Regions from separate parts of the Serratia sp. A07 genome, predicted to be linked through region 2. Evidence: predicted binding sites of a transcription regulator. Region 2 holds the regulator's gene; each other region holds the start of a gene.
What was found. Region 2 encodes CRP, which controls carbon source genes, mostly activating them, when cyclic AMP is high. Its sites were predicted from a motif close to ATGTGANNNNNNTCACAT; they were not measured.
Positions count from the first base shown of each region.

Region 1: a site for CRP is predicted at 1,436-1,453, ahead of AC4PR2_RS03335 (ABC-F family ATPase). Genes of this name have one in related genera too.
Region 3: a site for CRP is predicted at 1,972-1,989, ahead of deoC (deoxyribose-phosphate aldolase). Genes of this name have one in related genera too.
Region 4: a site for CRP is predicted at 946-963, ahead of AC4PR2_RS12215 (YfcZ/YiiS family protein). Genes of this name have one in related genera too.

Region 1 covers NZ_JBZXDO010000002.1:280,173-283,513, forward strand. Annotated here, with positions in the region: gene AC4PR2_RS03330 (MFS transporter) at 1-786, opposite strand, end outside; gene AC4PR2_RS03335 (ABC-F family ATPase) at 1,479-3,071, shown strand; gene moeB (molybdopterin-synthase adenylyltransferase MoeB) at 3,123-3,341, opposite strand, start outside.
Region 2 covers NZ_JBZXDO010000007.1:23,662-27,002, reverse strand. Annotated here, with positions in the region: gene AC4PR2_RS09725 (YccS/YhfK family putative transporter) at 1-1,868, opposite strand, end outside; gene crp (cAMP-activated global transcriptional regulator CRP) at 1,919-2,551, opposite strand; gene AC4PR2_RS09715 (OsmC family protein) at 2,934-3,341, shown strand.
Region 3 covers NZ_JBZXDO010000008.1:155,848-159,188, reverse strand. Annotated here, with positions in the region: gene deoR (DNA-binding transcriptional repressor DeoR) at 331-1,095, opposite strand; gene deoC (deoxyribose-phosphate aldolase) at 1,249-1,929, opposite strand; gene AC4PR2_RS11335 (aldose epimerase family protein) at 2,143-2,979, shown strand; gene ybjG (undecaprenyl-diphosphate phosphatase) at 3,017-3,341, opposite strand, start outside.
Region 4 covers NZ_JBZXDO010000009.1:133,216-136,556, reverse strand. Annotated here, with positions in the region: gene fadL (long-chain fatty acid transporter FadL) at 1-694, opposite strand, end outside; gene AC4PR2_RS12215 (YfcZ/YiiS family protein) at 1,099-1,395, shown strand; gene fadI (acetyl-CoA C-acyltransferase FadI) at 1,592-2,902, shown strand; gene fadJ (fatty acid oxidation complex subunit alpha FadJ) at 2,902-3,341, shown strand, end outside.

The sequences.
Region 1 (3,341 bases), on a different contig from region 2:
AACCATCACGGTGCCGGACATGATGACCAGCACACCCAGCAATAGGTCTTTAGCATGGTTGCTCACCAGATCCCATACCGGATTCAGCGGTACCCGCGCACGATCCGGCTGTTCGCCGCTGTAGGTCTCTTCCAGGTGCTTACGGATATAGACGCCGACCGGAATGATCAGCAGGCCGATGATGAACGGCACGCGCCAGCCCCAGGCATACAGCGCCTCTTCCGACAGAAAATAGGTGAGCGCCAGCCCGCAAGAGGCGCCGAGCAGGGCGCTGACGCCCTGGCTGATCGCCTGCCAACTGACGAAAAAGCCGCGCTGATTGGCCCCGGCGGACTCCAGCAGTAGCGTGGTCGCTGAGCCCACTTCACCGCCGGCGGCGAAGCCCTGAATCAGGCGACCGACTACGATCAGCACCGGCGCCAGAACGCCGATTTGCGCATGGGTTGGCGCGAAGGCAATCAGGGCGGTGCCGACGCCCATCAGCACGATGGTCATCAGCATGGCGGCCTTGCGGCCGACCCGGTCGGCATAGGTGCCCAGCACCATGCTGCCCAGCGGGCGCATGATAAAGCCGACGCCGAACACCGCCACCGACATCAACAAAGAGCCGTAGGCGCTGTCGCTGGGAAAATAGAGTTTGCCGATGATGGCGGCAAAGAAGCTGTATACGGTGAAGTCGAAAATCTCCAGGCCGTTGCCCAGGCTGGCGCCGACAATGACTTTGTAATTTACCGCGCCTTTCTCTGCCGTTTGGCTTTTGGGCAAGGTTTTTTCAGCAGTGTTCATCGTTATCTCTCGCGATAGGTGGACGGTGTGTTGTTATTATTTTCTGGCCGTGGTGGCATTATCCGGGACGGCGATAACCGCCGCCCGAAGCGGCAACAGAATGGCAACGTCTCCTTTACATATACTTGTATGTACAACCCTGTGCAATATGAGGGCGGTTAACGGGATAACGCGGGTTTGATTTTTTTAAGGTTTTGTATTTATATGTTTTTTTTGAATTTATAACGTGTGGCAGTGAGGTGATTTAGTGCCGATTTAGTGAGCTGTAGCGCATTAATCATCGAAAAAATCCTGGCATTTAAGAAGGGGGTCACAAAATGTCGCGTATAGCAGAATATGTGGCGATAGTCGGCAAGAAATAGAATTAAATAGAAGTGTGTTGACTGTATCAATGATTATCAAGAGGTATTCAGGTGCGATTTATTCTTACCTGGTGCGGTATCTGGCGAGAATGTATTTCATTTTTTATTTTAATTAATACCGATAATTAATATGTTTTGTGAATTTGTTCGAGCTATTGTACGGTTTGCTGAGCGAAGCCTCCCCGTGACTTTCATCGGTATTATCCAACGCAGGTATGATTCATCCGTCGGCGCCGCTCAAAATGTCACCAAAACTTCCCGCGATCTCTGAACCCCGTTGTGGCATAATGCGCGCCAAATCACATTCCCTATGTATAAAGAGCGAGCGCTGTGTTAAGCACCAACAACATCACCATGCAGTTCGGCAGCAAGCCGTTGTTTGAAAACATCTCTGTCAAATTCGGCGGCGGCAACCGTTACGGCCTGATCGGCGCCAACGGCTGCGGCAAGTCCACCTTTATGAAAATCCTCGGCGGCGATTTGGCGCCGACCGGCGGCAACGTGTTCCTCGATCCGAACGAGCGCCTGGGTAAACTGCGTCAGGATCAGTTCGCCTTCGAACAATACAGCGTGCTGGACACCGTGATCATGGGCCACACCGAGCTGTGGGCGGTGAAGGAAGAGCGCGACCGCATCTACGCCATGGCGGAGATGAGCGAAGAAGACGGCTATAAAGTGGCCGATCTGGAAGTCGCCTACGGCGAGATGGACGGTTACACCGCCGAAGCGCGCGCCGGCGAACTGCTGCTTGGCGTCGGCATTCCGGTGGAACAGCACTACGGCCCGATGAGCGAAATCGCGCCGGGCTGGAAGCTGCGCGTGTTGCTGGCGCAGGCGCTGTTCTCCGATCCGGAAATCCTGCTGCTCGACGAACCGACGAACAACCTGGACATCGATACCATTCGCTGGCTGGAGCAGGTGCTGAACGAACGCAACAGCACCATGATCATCATCTCGCACGACCGTCACTTCCTGAACATGGTCTGCACCCACATGGCGGATCTGGACTACGGCGAACTGCGCGTTTATCCGGGCAACTACGATGAATACATGACCGCCGCCACCCAGGCGCGTGAACGTCTGCTGGCCGACAACGCCAAGAAGAAGGCGCAGATCAACGAGCTGCAATCGTTCGTCAGCCGCTTCAGCGCCAACGCCTCCAAATCCAAGCAGGCCACCTCGCGCGCCCGCCAGATCGACAAGATCCAGCTGGAAGAAGTGAAGGCCTCCAGCCGCCAGAACCCGTTCATCCGTTTCGATCAGGACAAGAAGCTGTTCCGTAACGCGCTGGAAGTGGAAGCGCTTACCAAGGGCTTCGACAACGGCCCGCTGTTCAGCAAGCTGAACCTGATGGTGGAAGTGGGTGAGAAGGTTGCGGTGCTGGGCGCCAACGGCATCGGTAAAACCACCTTGCTGAAAACGCTGGTGGGCGACGCGCAGCCGGACAGCGGCACCGTGAAGTGGTCGGAAAACGCCCGCATCGGTTACTACGCGCAGGATCACGAATACGAGTTCGACGATACCCTGACCGTGTTCGACTGGATGAGCCAGTGGAAGCAGGAAAAAGACGACGAGCAGGCGGTGCGCAGCGTGCTGGGCCGTTTGCTGTTCAGCCAGGACGACATCAAGAAGAAAGTGAAGGTGCTGTCCGGCGGCGAGAAGGGCCGCATGCTGTTCGGCAAGCTGATGATGCAGCGCCCGAATATTCTGGTGATGGACGAACCGACCAACCACCTGGATATGGAATCCATCGAATCGCTGAACATGGCGCTGGAGATGTACGAAGGCACGCTGATCTTCGTCTCCCACGACCGTGAGTTCGTCAGCTCGCTGGCGACGCGCATTCTGGAAATCACCCCGAACAAGGTGATCGACTTTACCGGCAACTACGAAGACTATCTGCGCAGCCAGGGCATCGTGTAACCCTCGCGGCAACGCATCAGGGCGGGAATTATCCCGCCCTTTTTTTATCCGTCATTCCCCGCCGCACACCTCGCAGTGCGGATCCTTCGGCAGTTTCATCTCGCGGAATTGCATGCTCATCGCATCGAACATCAACAGCTTGCCGCGCAGCGGCTGACCATAGTCGGCCAGCAGCTTGATGGCTTCCATCGCCTGCAGGGTGCCGATGGTGCCGACCAGCGGGGCCATCACGCCCGCTTCGACGCAGGTGAGGGCGCTGTCGCCGAATAG
Region 2 (3,341 bases):
TGGCAGCTTTGCAGCGCGATTTCACAGGTCTGCAGATACTCTTCCGCCAGTTTCGGCGTCAGCATGTAGTGCTCGCGTGCCAGAATGGTCATGGCGTTCAGGTGTTCGACGATGAACTGGCTGTGAGTGACCCACAGCCGCATGTCCGCCAGATAGTTTGACGCGAACCCCGGCTCTTGCATCGCCTGATTGAGCGAGGTGAACAGCGCGTTGTGTGCCTGGTTGACCTGCATGCGGGTATAGGCCAACGCGGTGGCGTCCGGTTCCGGTTGCTTCAGCATCAGCCGCAGCGCGGCTTGATCGTTCTCCAGCGCCTGATGGGCATTCTTGCGCAGCAGCCCGCTTTGCCACTGCGGCCACAGCCAAATGGTGCCGCCGAACGCCAGCACGCAGCCGATCAGCGTATCGATCAGGCGCGGTACCAGAAAATGCGAGCCGTTCAGCGCCAGCAGCTGCAGGGTGTAAACCGCCGTGACCGTAAAGCCAATCACCGACAGCCCGTAGTTCTTGCGCGAAACCAGGTAGGCCAGCAGTGTGATCACCAGCATGATGCTCAGCGTTTCTCCCTCCGGCAACTGCAGCTGCAGCAGCCCGGCTGCCAGCAATAGCCCGGCAATCGTGCCCAGCGCACGGTGCTGAATACGCACCCGGGTGGCGTTATACCCGTTTTGGCTCACCAGCATGATGGTGAGCAGGATCCAGTAAGGCTTCGGCAGGTTGAATACCGTACCCAGGCTGCTGCCGACCGCCAGCGTTACGCCCAGCCGCGCGGCGTTGCGCAGGGCGGTGGATTTGAACGACAGATAGCTGACTAGCGCCGGCCAAAACGGCAGGCGGTGCTGGCCGGGCATCAGGTCGCGGCGGTACAGCGGATGCTGGGTGCGCAGCAGGCGGGCGATGCGGCTGAAGTGGTAATAACAAAACTGGCCGACCGGATTATCGGGATGCTGCGCCGCCATTTTTTCCAGCGCCGCCAGCTCGTGGGTCATGGAGAAGCGCTTCGAATGTTGATGATAGAGAATATCGTGCGCCACCACGCGCAGCCGGCCGGCGATCACCTGAGCATTGCGGCGAATGATCGCTTCGGCCTGGCTCTGCTCCACCAGTTTTTGCACCTCTTCCGGCAGATGCAGGCTGACGGTGATGTGCTCCTGCAGGTCCATCGCCACCTGAAAGGCGCGCTGCAGGCGCTTTTGCTCGAGATTGTTGGCGTGCGGCAGGAAATTAAGCTGTTGGTACAACAGGCTGATCAGGTCCATCACCTTTTGCTGGCGCACCAGCAGCGGCGGCAGCGCGGTCTGCGGATCGGTGTGCTGGGTCAGCAGCGAGTATTTGGCTTCGAAATAGTCCGCCAGTTCCAGGTAGAGCTGGCTCAGCGTCTCGCGCATCGGCTGCTCTTTCCACAGCTTGAACCAGAACCAGGTGAATAAGCCGTACCAGGCGGTGCCGATCGCGTACAGCAGCGGCGCCTGCCAGATAGGCACCGTGCCGGCCGTGCTGAGGGCGAAGATGGCGGCCACCAGCGCCGCCGGCAACAGCCGGGCGTGCAGCGGGCTGATTTCGCCGGTGACGCCGAGCAGCAGCGCCAGGCCCAGCATCAGCGCCGGCAGCGGCACGTGCCACAGCAGGGCCTGTTGCAGCAGCACGCTGCTGAAGGCGAACAGCGAACCGCCGACGATCAGTCGTTTAAAGAAGCGCTTATGCGGCGTATCCAGCCCGGCGATATTGCAGCAGGCGGGCACGAGGGAGAACATCAGGCCGAGCTGCAGCTGGCCTATCAGCAGGCCGAACAGCACCGGCAGGCACAACACCAGCGTTTGTCGCAGTGCGTAGTTGATTTCCGGGTGGTAGATCAGGCGGCGCCACATGGCAGAGAGCAGACAAAAAAACGGCGCAGACTGCGCCGTTTTTTCAGGGATTAACGGGTGCCGTAGACGACAATGGTTTTGCCGTGGGCGGAAATCAGGTTTTGATCTTCCAGCATTTTCAGAATACGGCCAACGGTTTCACGCGAGCAGCCGACGATCTGGCCGATCTCCTGACGGGTGATCTTGATCTGCATGCCGTCCGGGTGAGTCATGGCGTCAGGTTGCTTCGCCAGATTCAGCAGGGTTTGCGCGATGCGGCCGGTAACGTCCAGGAAGGCGAGGTTGCCCACTTTTTCGGAGGTGACCTGCAGGCGGCTCGCCATTTGGGCGGACAGACGCATCAGGATGTCCGGGTTCACCTGGATCAGCTGGCGGAATTTCTTGTAGGAAATTTCGGCCACTTCACAGGCGGTTTTCGCGCGAACCCAGGCGCTGCGCTCCTGGCCTTCTTCGAACAATCCGAGCTCGCCGATGAAATCCCCCTGGTTGAGGTAGGACAGGATCATCTCTTTACCTTCTTCATCCTTGATCAGCACCGCGACGGAGCCTTTCACGATGTAGTAAAGCGTTTCGGCCTTTTCACCTTGGTGAATCAGCGTACTCTTCGATGGATATTTGTGGATATGGCAATGAGACAGGAACCATTCGAGAGTAGGGTCTGTTTGCGGTTTGCCGAGAACCATTCGCTGTTATCCTCTGTTGTTATCGCTGCCTTGTGTCACAGGGGTCAGAGTTCCCTGTAAAACTCGCCTGTAGCCGCAGTCATGAGCGAGGGCTACCGGCAAGTTTTGAGGCGTGTCATAAAAATACGCTGTCGCTCTAGCATATTAACTTGCCGTAAGCGCTGCAAGCTACATTCTGTTAACATACCGGTAAAGGAGCCTTTCTCTGGGCGTTTCCCTGAAATTCAGTGTCCCGGAAAGATTTATTGCGGCTCTGTTTGTAGCACAGAGTAAGGCGGGTGTCTCGTGTTGTCTCGCTTCAGCATGATTAGCATCAGGTTACGTTGCCTGTTTCTATGCGAAAGCGTACTCTGATTTTAAGAAATCAACCGGAGTGACCAGAATGCAGGCAAGAGTTAAATGGGTGGAAGGGTTAACGTTTTTGGGGGAATCGGCCTCCGGCCACCAGGTCCTGATGGATGGCAACGCCGGTGATAAAGCGCCCAGCCCAATGGAGATGGTGCTGATGTCGGTGGGCGGCTGCAGCGCGATCGACGTGGTGTCCATCCTGCAAAAAGGGCGCAACGACGTGCGCGACTGTGAGGTGAAGCTGACCTCCGAGCGCCGCGAAGAAGCCCCGCGGTTGTTCACCCATATCAACCTGCACTTCATCGTTACCGGCCAGGACCTGACCGACAAGATCGTCGAGCGTGCGGTGAACCTGTCGGCGGAGAAATACTGCTCGGTGGCGCTGATGCTCAACAAGGCCGCCACGGTGACCCACAGCTTCGAGATCCGCCAACCGGCGTAA
Region 3 (3,341 bases), on a different contig from region 2:
GCGTAACCATTCATCATATAAATAACAGATAACTAACAGGTATTGGCGAGATTTGCTGCAATCGCTTAAACCGCCGTTTATTTAAACATCCCGGCCTTTGGCGCGATTTATCATATAAAAGCCATAAATAGTCGTTAATTCACGCAGCCGACAGCCGGTTTAGCCTGCGAGAAAATAATCACTCGGGTGATCTGTTGCATTTTATTAACCTGATGTTGCGTGCGGATAAGCGAAAAACGCGAATCGATTGCGCATTATTTGTTCATTTTCGGGCGGGGAAAAAGGGGACTGCAGCGGTGCGCCGTCGGTTTCGACGGCGCAGAAGGCGGACTAATAGCGGGTAGCGATGGCGTTGTCGTTGAAGAACGCCATGAAGTCGGCGTCCGGTTGGCGGTCGCTGATCACCCGATCGAACTGCGTCAGGGGGCCGATGCAGGCCGGTTTGGTTTTGCCGAACTTGCTGTGGTCTGCCACCAGGATCTTTTGCTGCGCCATCGCCATGGCGCGATGCTTCATCTCCAGCTCGTCGAAGTTGAAGCAGGTGGCGCCGTGCTGCAGGCTGAGGCCGGCGGCGGAGATAAAGGCGATGTTCGGGCAGATGTGATCGAGCTCGTTACGGCCGCTGACGCTGGAAAAGATGTAGTTGTTCGGCTTGAACTCACCGCCGCACAGGACCACCTTGCAGTTAGGTTTGTCCTGCAGCGCCAGGAAGGTGTTCAGCGAATGACAGACGGCGGTGAAGGTCAGCTCGTCGGCGATGGCGTCGATGATCGCCGGGGTAGTGGTGCCGCAGTCGAAAAACACCGTGTCGTTTTCATTGATCAACGGGGCCGCCAGCAGGCCGATGCGCCGTTTCTCCGTCACCTGCTTGGCTTTTTGATCGGAAACGAAGTAGTTGGTCACGCCGTTGCTGCGCGGATCGGTCACCACATAGCCGCCGAGCAGCACCACCGCCGCCGGTTCGGCGCTCAGATCGCGGCGAATGGTCATCTCCGAGACCCCCAGCAGCACGGCGGCTTCTTTCAGGTGGATCTTGTCAGCGCGTTTTAACGCCTGAACTAGCCGGTTGATACGTTCTTCGCGCCGCGTTTCCATAGGTCCGTCTTCCCACAGGTAGTAGAGGTAAAAGGGCGTGCCGGCGTGTCCGGCGCTAAACACAACAATGCGGGGCAATATCGGGCCGCCTTGGCCGCCCGTATTGTCCCGCATCGGAGTGTATTGGCAGTGCCCGTCAGGGCATGCCGACGATCAGTAGCTGCCCGCCGCCGGCTGCGCGCCGGAAACGATGGCGACGCCGGAGCTGGTGCCGATACGCGTGGCGCCGGCGTTGATCATCTTCTCGGCGGTGGCGCGATCGCGCACGGCGCCGGAAGCTTTCACGCCCATTTCGCTGCCTACGGTCTCGCGCATCAGTTTGACGTGCTCTTCCCGAGCGCCGCCGGTGCTGAAGCCGGTGGAGGTTTTCACGAAGGCCACATCGAGTTCGCGACACATTTCACAAACCTGGACGATCTGCGCATCGCTGAGCAGGCAGGTTTCCAATATTACCTTCAACGGGATCGCCGCGCAAACCTCGCGCACGGCGGCGATGTCGGCTTTCACTTCGTCTAACAGGCCGCTTTTCAACCAGCCGACGTTGATCACCATATCGATCTCTTGTGCGCCGGCGGCGATTGCCGCTTTGGCTTCAAAGGCTTTGGCGACGGTCAGGCCGGCACCCAGCGGGAAACCGATCACCGAGCAGACTTTTACGGTGCTTTCCTGCAGCAGCTGGGCTGCCAGCGGCACGTAGCCGGAGTTGACGCATACCGCATAGAAGTTGTGCTGCTGCGCTTCTTCGCACAGTTTGGCGATCTGCAGTTCGGTGGCGTCCATCGCCAGCAGGGTGTGGTCAACATAGCTGGCGTAATCGATGGTTTCGGTGGTCATCGCGATTCCTTAGTGAGGTTAAGACAGTAAGCGGGATGGATAATGTGAAAATAATAACATTTAGATGCCGATAAACCTAGTGATGTTTAAAAAATGTCGATCCGATCGTCGCTATAATGCTGTTATAGGTATAACTTAAAGGCGTTTCATTTGTTATTTAAATAACATTTCAGGGCTCGCGGCCTGCGCGGGCGCAGCGTCGAGGGAAAAAAGATGAAGATCAACATCGATCTGGCTCCTGAAGCTTTCGGGGCGCATCGGCAGGAACTGTTCCGCAATGCGGATTTCGCGGTGAGCACGCATCGCTGCACAGAACGCGGGCCGATGCTGACGTTGGCGAATCATCGTGGCGCACTGACGGTTTTACCGTATCAGGGCCTCGCGATCTGGGACGCCGAGTTTGACGGTTATTCGCTGAAGTCGGGCCGCCGCAGCGTAAAGGGCGCCGGAAGAAAGCGCGCTGACGATGCCGCGTTCTGCCCTGCCTGGCCGAATCAGGACGGTGAGCCGCTGCAGATGCAACGCGTGTGGCTCCAACTGGCGGGCGATGAGCTGACGTTGCACGGCGAGGGGGAGCGGGCGGGTGGGCGTTGGCGCATCGGCCCGGCGCTGCGTCTGGCGGCGCAGAGCGCACAGTTCGCCATTGAGATGACGCTCACCAACCTGGCCGAGCGGCCGCAGCCGCTGCGCTATGTGTGTCGCCTCAACTACGGCTGCATTCCCGACGCGGTATTCCGTCAGAACCTGCCGGCGCCGGCGCTGTTGGGGGATGCGCTCGGGCAGGAACTGCTGTGCTCCGACGATCTGTCGCGCTATGTGGATCAGGCCGAGTTCTTTATGCTGGCACCGCAAGGCCGGCGCTATGTGACGCGCTTCGCTACCGGGCAATTCAACTATGGCCTGCGGCGCATCGCCGTTCAGGGCAACCGGCGGCTGCTGGCTTTTATCCAGCCGGCGAACTGTCGCCCGAATGCGCTGGAGGAAGAGGCGGGAATGATGCTGGGGGCGGGAAAAACGCGGGCGTTTTGCGTGACCACCGGCGTGGTGTGAAATAACGGGGCGGTAACGCCCCGGTCATGTTGTGCAGTTACTCTTTCACCCAGCCACGGCGAATGGCGAAGGCGAACAGGAAACGATACAGGCGCGACAGCTTGTCGGCGATGACATCGCCGAACAGATTCCACACCAGCTGGGCGAACAGACAGCCGACCAGGCCGAGCAGGAAACCGCCGACCATATCCAGCGGCCAGTGCACGCCGAGGTAAACGCGTGACCAGGCGATGCCGACGGCGACGATCATCAGCAGCACGCCGGACCAGACCCGGTGCCAGAACAGGAACGCCAGCGCAAAGGTAAAGATGGCGGTGCCGTGATCGCTTGGGAACGAGCTGTCCGGCGCATGTGCCAGGAAG
Region 4 (3,341 bases), on a different contig from region 2:
CATTCCAACCGAAGCCCCACTTATCGCCTTTCAGGTGAGAAATTTGGGTATCGCCAGGAATTTGAGCGATCATCCCGGCTTGCTGAGGCGTTAATTGACCGGTTTGCAGGCCTTGACCGGCAAGCAGCTTCGGCAATTCGCCGGCGTAGCGTTCCAGTTTGGCTCTGGCGTATACGGCGTCGAAGCCCAGACCGAAGCTGAAGTGTTGATCCAGGCGGTAAGCCCCGCTCAGATTCAGGTTCAGGGTTTCCAGATCGGTTTTGCCGCCATAAGCGCCTGCGGTGTAGCCGTCGTTGAATTCGGTCGCCAGACCGTAGTTGCTGGTGACCGATCCGCCTACGGCGAACTGATCGTTAATCGGGTGAACATAATGCAGGTTCGGCACCCAGGCGGTTGGCGCGATGTTTTTCGCATCCAGGCTGGCGCCGGAAGGGGATTTGCCGGTGATGTCTACATCCGGGTCGATAAAGACCGCGCCGATGGAAAGTTCCGGGCGGGTGTACATCATCAACAATGCCGGGTTGCGGCTCGCGGAGGCCGCCGTATCCGCCATGGCGCCTTCGCCAGAATACGAACGTCCTAAACCAGCTGCTGAGAACTCATTCAGCTGGAATCCTGCGGCAGACACGTTTGATGAAATAATTGCCACTGCAGCTGCGAGAGCTGATTTAGTCAATAGGTTTTTCTGGCTCATGACCAAAACCTCATTATGTGTTTATTATTTAAACTATGTTACGCAAGGTAACAAGGAGCGCGGGATTGTAGGGTCCGTTATCATTCAGACAAATCAGACCAGTGGCTGAAGTATAGGTCTGACCTGTGAAAATGTTGCAAGTTTGTTTTTGAAATATTTCCAACCTGATATCAAAAAAGAGATCTGCTTAACAAAAAGCCAGCAGTAAATAACAAAATTCTTACCATTCCTTAGCAGGCGCTCATTTTTATTTGTGATTTCCATCACTTAAAACACCCAGTAAAAGTAAGTGCTAGTGATTGCCGGCGCGGAAGCGTAAAATACCTACAGAATTTTGTGGCTTTGTGCCGGTGAGTAAAACGGCAATTTGGGCTGATAACCAAGGCCCTTGAGGAGAACCAATCATGTCAGATGCAATTAATAAATGCAGCGCCCAGGAAACCGCCGCGTGTTGCTGCGTGGATGTCGGCACCGTGATGGATAACACCGATTGCACCGCGTCCTACAGCCAGGTGTTCAGCAATCAACAAGATGCGGAAGCCATGCTGGCCGCCCTGAGCGAAAAGGCGCGCGCGGTAGAATCCGACCCTTGTGACATCAGCAGTAGCATTAAACCGGTTGACGGCGGCGTGCAGTTGGAGGCCGATTTCACCTTCGCCTGCCAGGCGGAAACCCTGATCTTCCAGCTCGGCCTGCGTTAATCCCCGCTTTACCCCCGGCGCCGCCTGCCGCGCGTCGGGGATTGCCTTCCCTACATCGCCCCCGATAGAAAGTGCGCCTGCTCGCAGTTTTGATCTCTGCCGGTTTGCCAAATGTAACCGTTTGGTTAACAATGACCTCATCAGGTCAGACCTCTTTCTGCCCATTGCGCTGACGTTATTTTCTTCAGGAGCATTTATGAGTAAGGCACTGCCGTTGGTGACCCGTCATGGTGACCGCATTGCGATTGTGAATGGACTGCGTACCCCCTTTGCCAAACAGGCGACTGCCTATCACGGCATTCCGGCGGTGGATTTAGGGAAAACGGCGGTGAGCGAGCTGTTGGCGCGCAGCGGTATCGATCCGCAGCTTATCGAACAGCTGGTGTTCGGCCAGGTGGTGCAAATGCCCGAGGCGCCGAACATCGCGCGTGAAATCGTGCTGGGCACCGGCATGAGCGTCCATACCGACGCCTACAGCGTGTCGCGCGCCTGTGCCACCAGCTTCCAGGCAATCGCCAACGTGGCGGAGAGCATCATGGCCGGCAGCATCAGCGTCGGCATCGCCGGCGGGGCGGACTCTTCTTCCGTTTTGCCGATCGGCGTCAGCAAGGCGCTGGCACGCACGCTGGTGGACGTCAACAAGGCGCGTACGCTGTCGCAGCGTCTCAAACTGTTCAGCCGGCTGAAATTCCGCGATCTGATGCCGGTACCACCGGCGGTGGCGGAGTATTCCACCGGGCTGCGCATGGGCGATACCGCCGAGCAGATGGCGAAGAGCCACGGCATCACCCGCGAGGCGCAGGATGCGCTGGCGCACCGTTCCCACGAGCTGGCGGCCAAGGCCTGGCAGCAGGGGTGGCTGCGCGACGAGGTGATGACCGCCTACGTGCCGCCTTACCGCGCGCAGCTTTCTGAAGACAACAACATCCGCAAAGATTCCAGCCTGGCGTCCTACGCCAAGCTGAAACCGGCGTTCGATCGCAAGCACGGTAGCGTCACCGCGGCCAACAGCACACCGTTGACCGACGGCGCGGCGGCGGTGTTGATGATGAGCGAGTCGCGCGCCAAAGAGCTGGGGCTGCAGCCGCTGGGCTATTTGCGCAGCTTCGCCTTCGCCGCCATCGACGTGTGGGAAGACATGCTGCTGGGGCCTTCCTACGCCACGCCGCTGGCGCTGGATCGCGCCGGTATCGGCCTGGCCGATCTGACGCTCATCGACATGCATGAAGCCTTCGCCGCGCAAACGCTGGCTAACCTGAAGATGTTCGCCAGCGAAGAGTTCGCCCGCGAGAAGCTTGGCCGCAGCCAGGCGATCGGCGAAGTGGACATGGACAAATTCAACGTTCTGGGCGGTTCCATCGCCTATGGCCACCCGTTCGCCGCCACCGGCGCGCGCATGATCACCCAGACGCTGCATGAGCTGAAACGCCGCGGTGGCGGGCTGGGCCTGACCACCGCCTGCGCCGCCGGCGGGTTAGGGGCCGCGATGATCGTGGAGGTGGAATGATGAGCTTTGAAAACGCATTGCATGAACAGCGCGCCAAGCCGTCGGCCTTTCAGCTGACGATTCGCCCCGACAACATCGGCGTGATCACCATCGACGTACCGGGCGACAAGGTGAATACGCTCAAGGCCGAGTTCGTCGAACAGGTGAACGACGTGCTGATCCGGGCGCAACAGCATACCGCGCTGGAAGGGTTGGTGATCGTTTCCGGCAAGCCGGACTCGTTTATCGCCGGCGCCGACATCACCATGATTGCCGCCTGCACCAGCGCCAAAGAGGCGGAAACGCTGGCCAAGAAAGGGCAGAGCACGCTGGCGCAGATCGCCGCGTTCCCGGTGCCGGTGGTGGCGGCCATTCACGGTGCCTGCCTGGGCGGTGGGCTGGAACTGGCGCTGGCCTGCCACGGCCGCGTCTGTTCGCTCGATGACAAGACCGCGCTCGG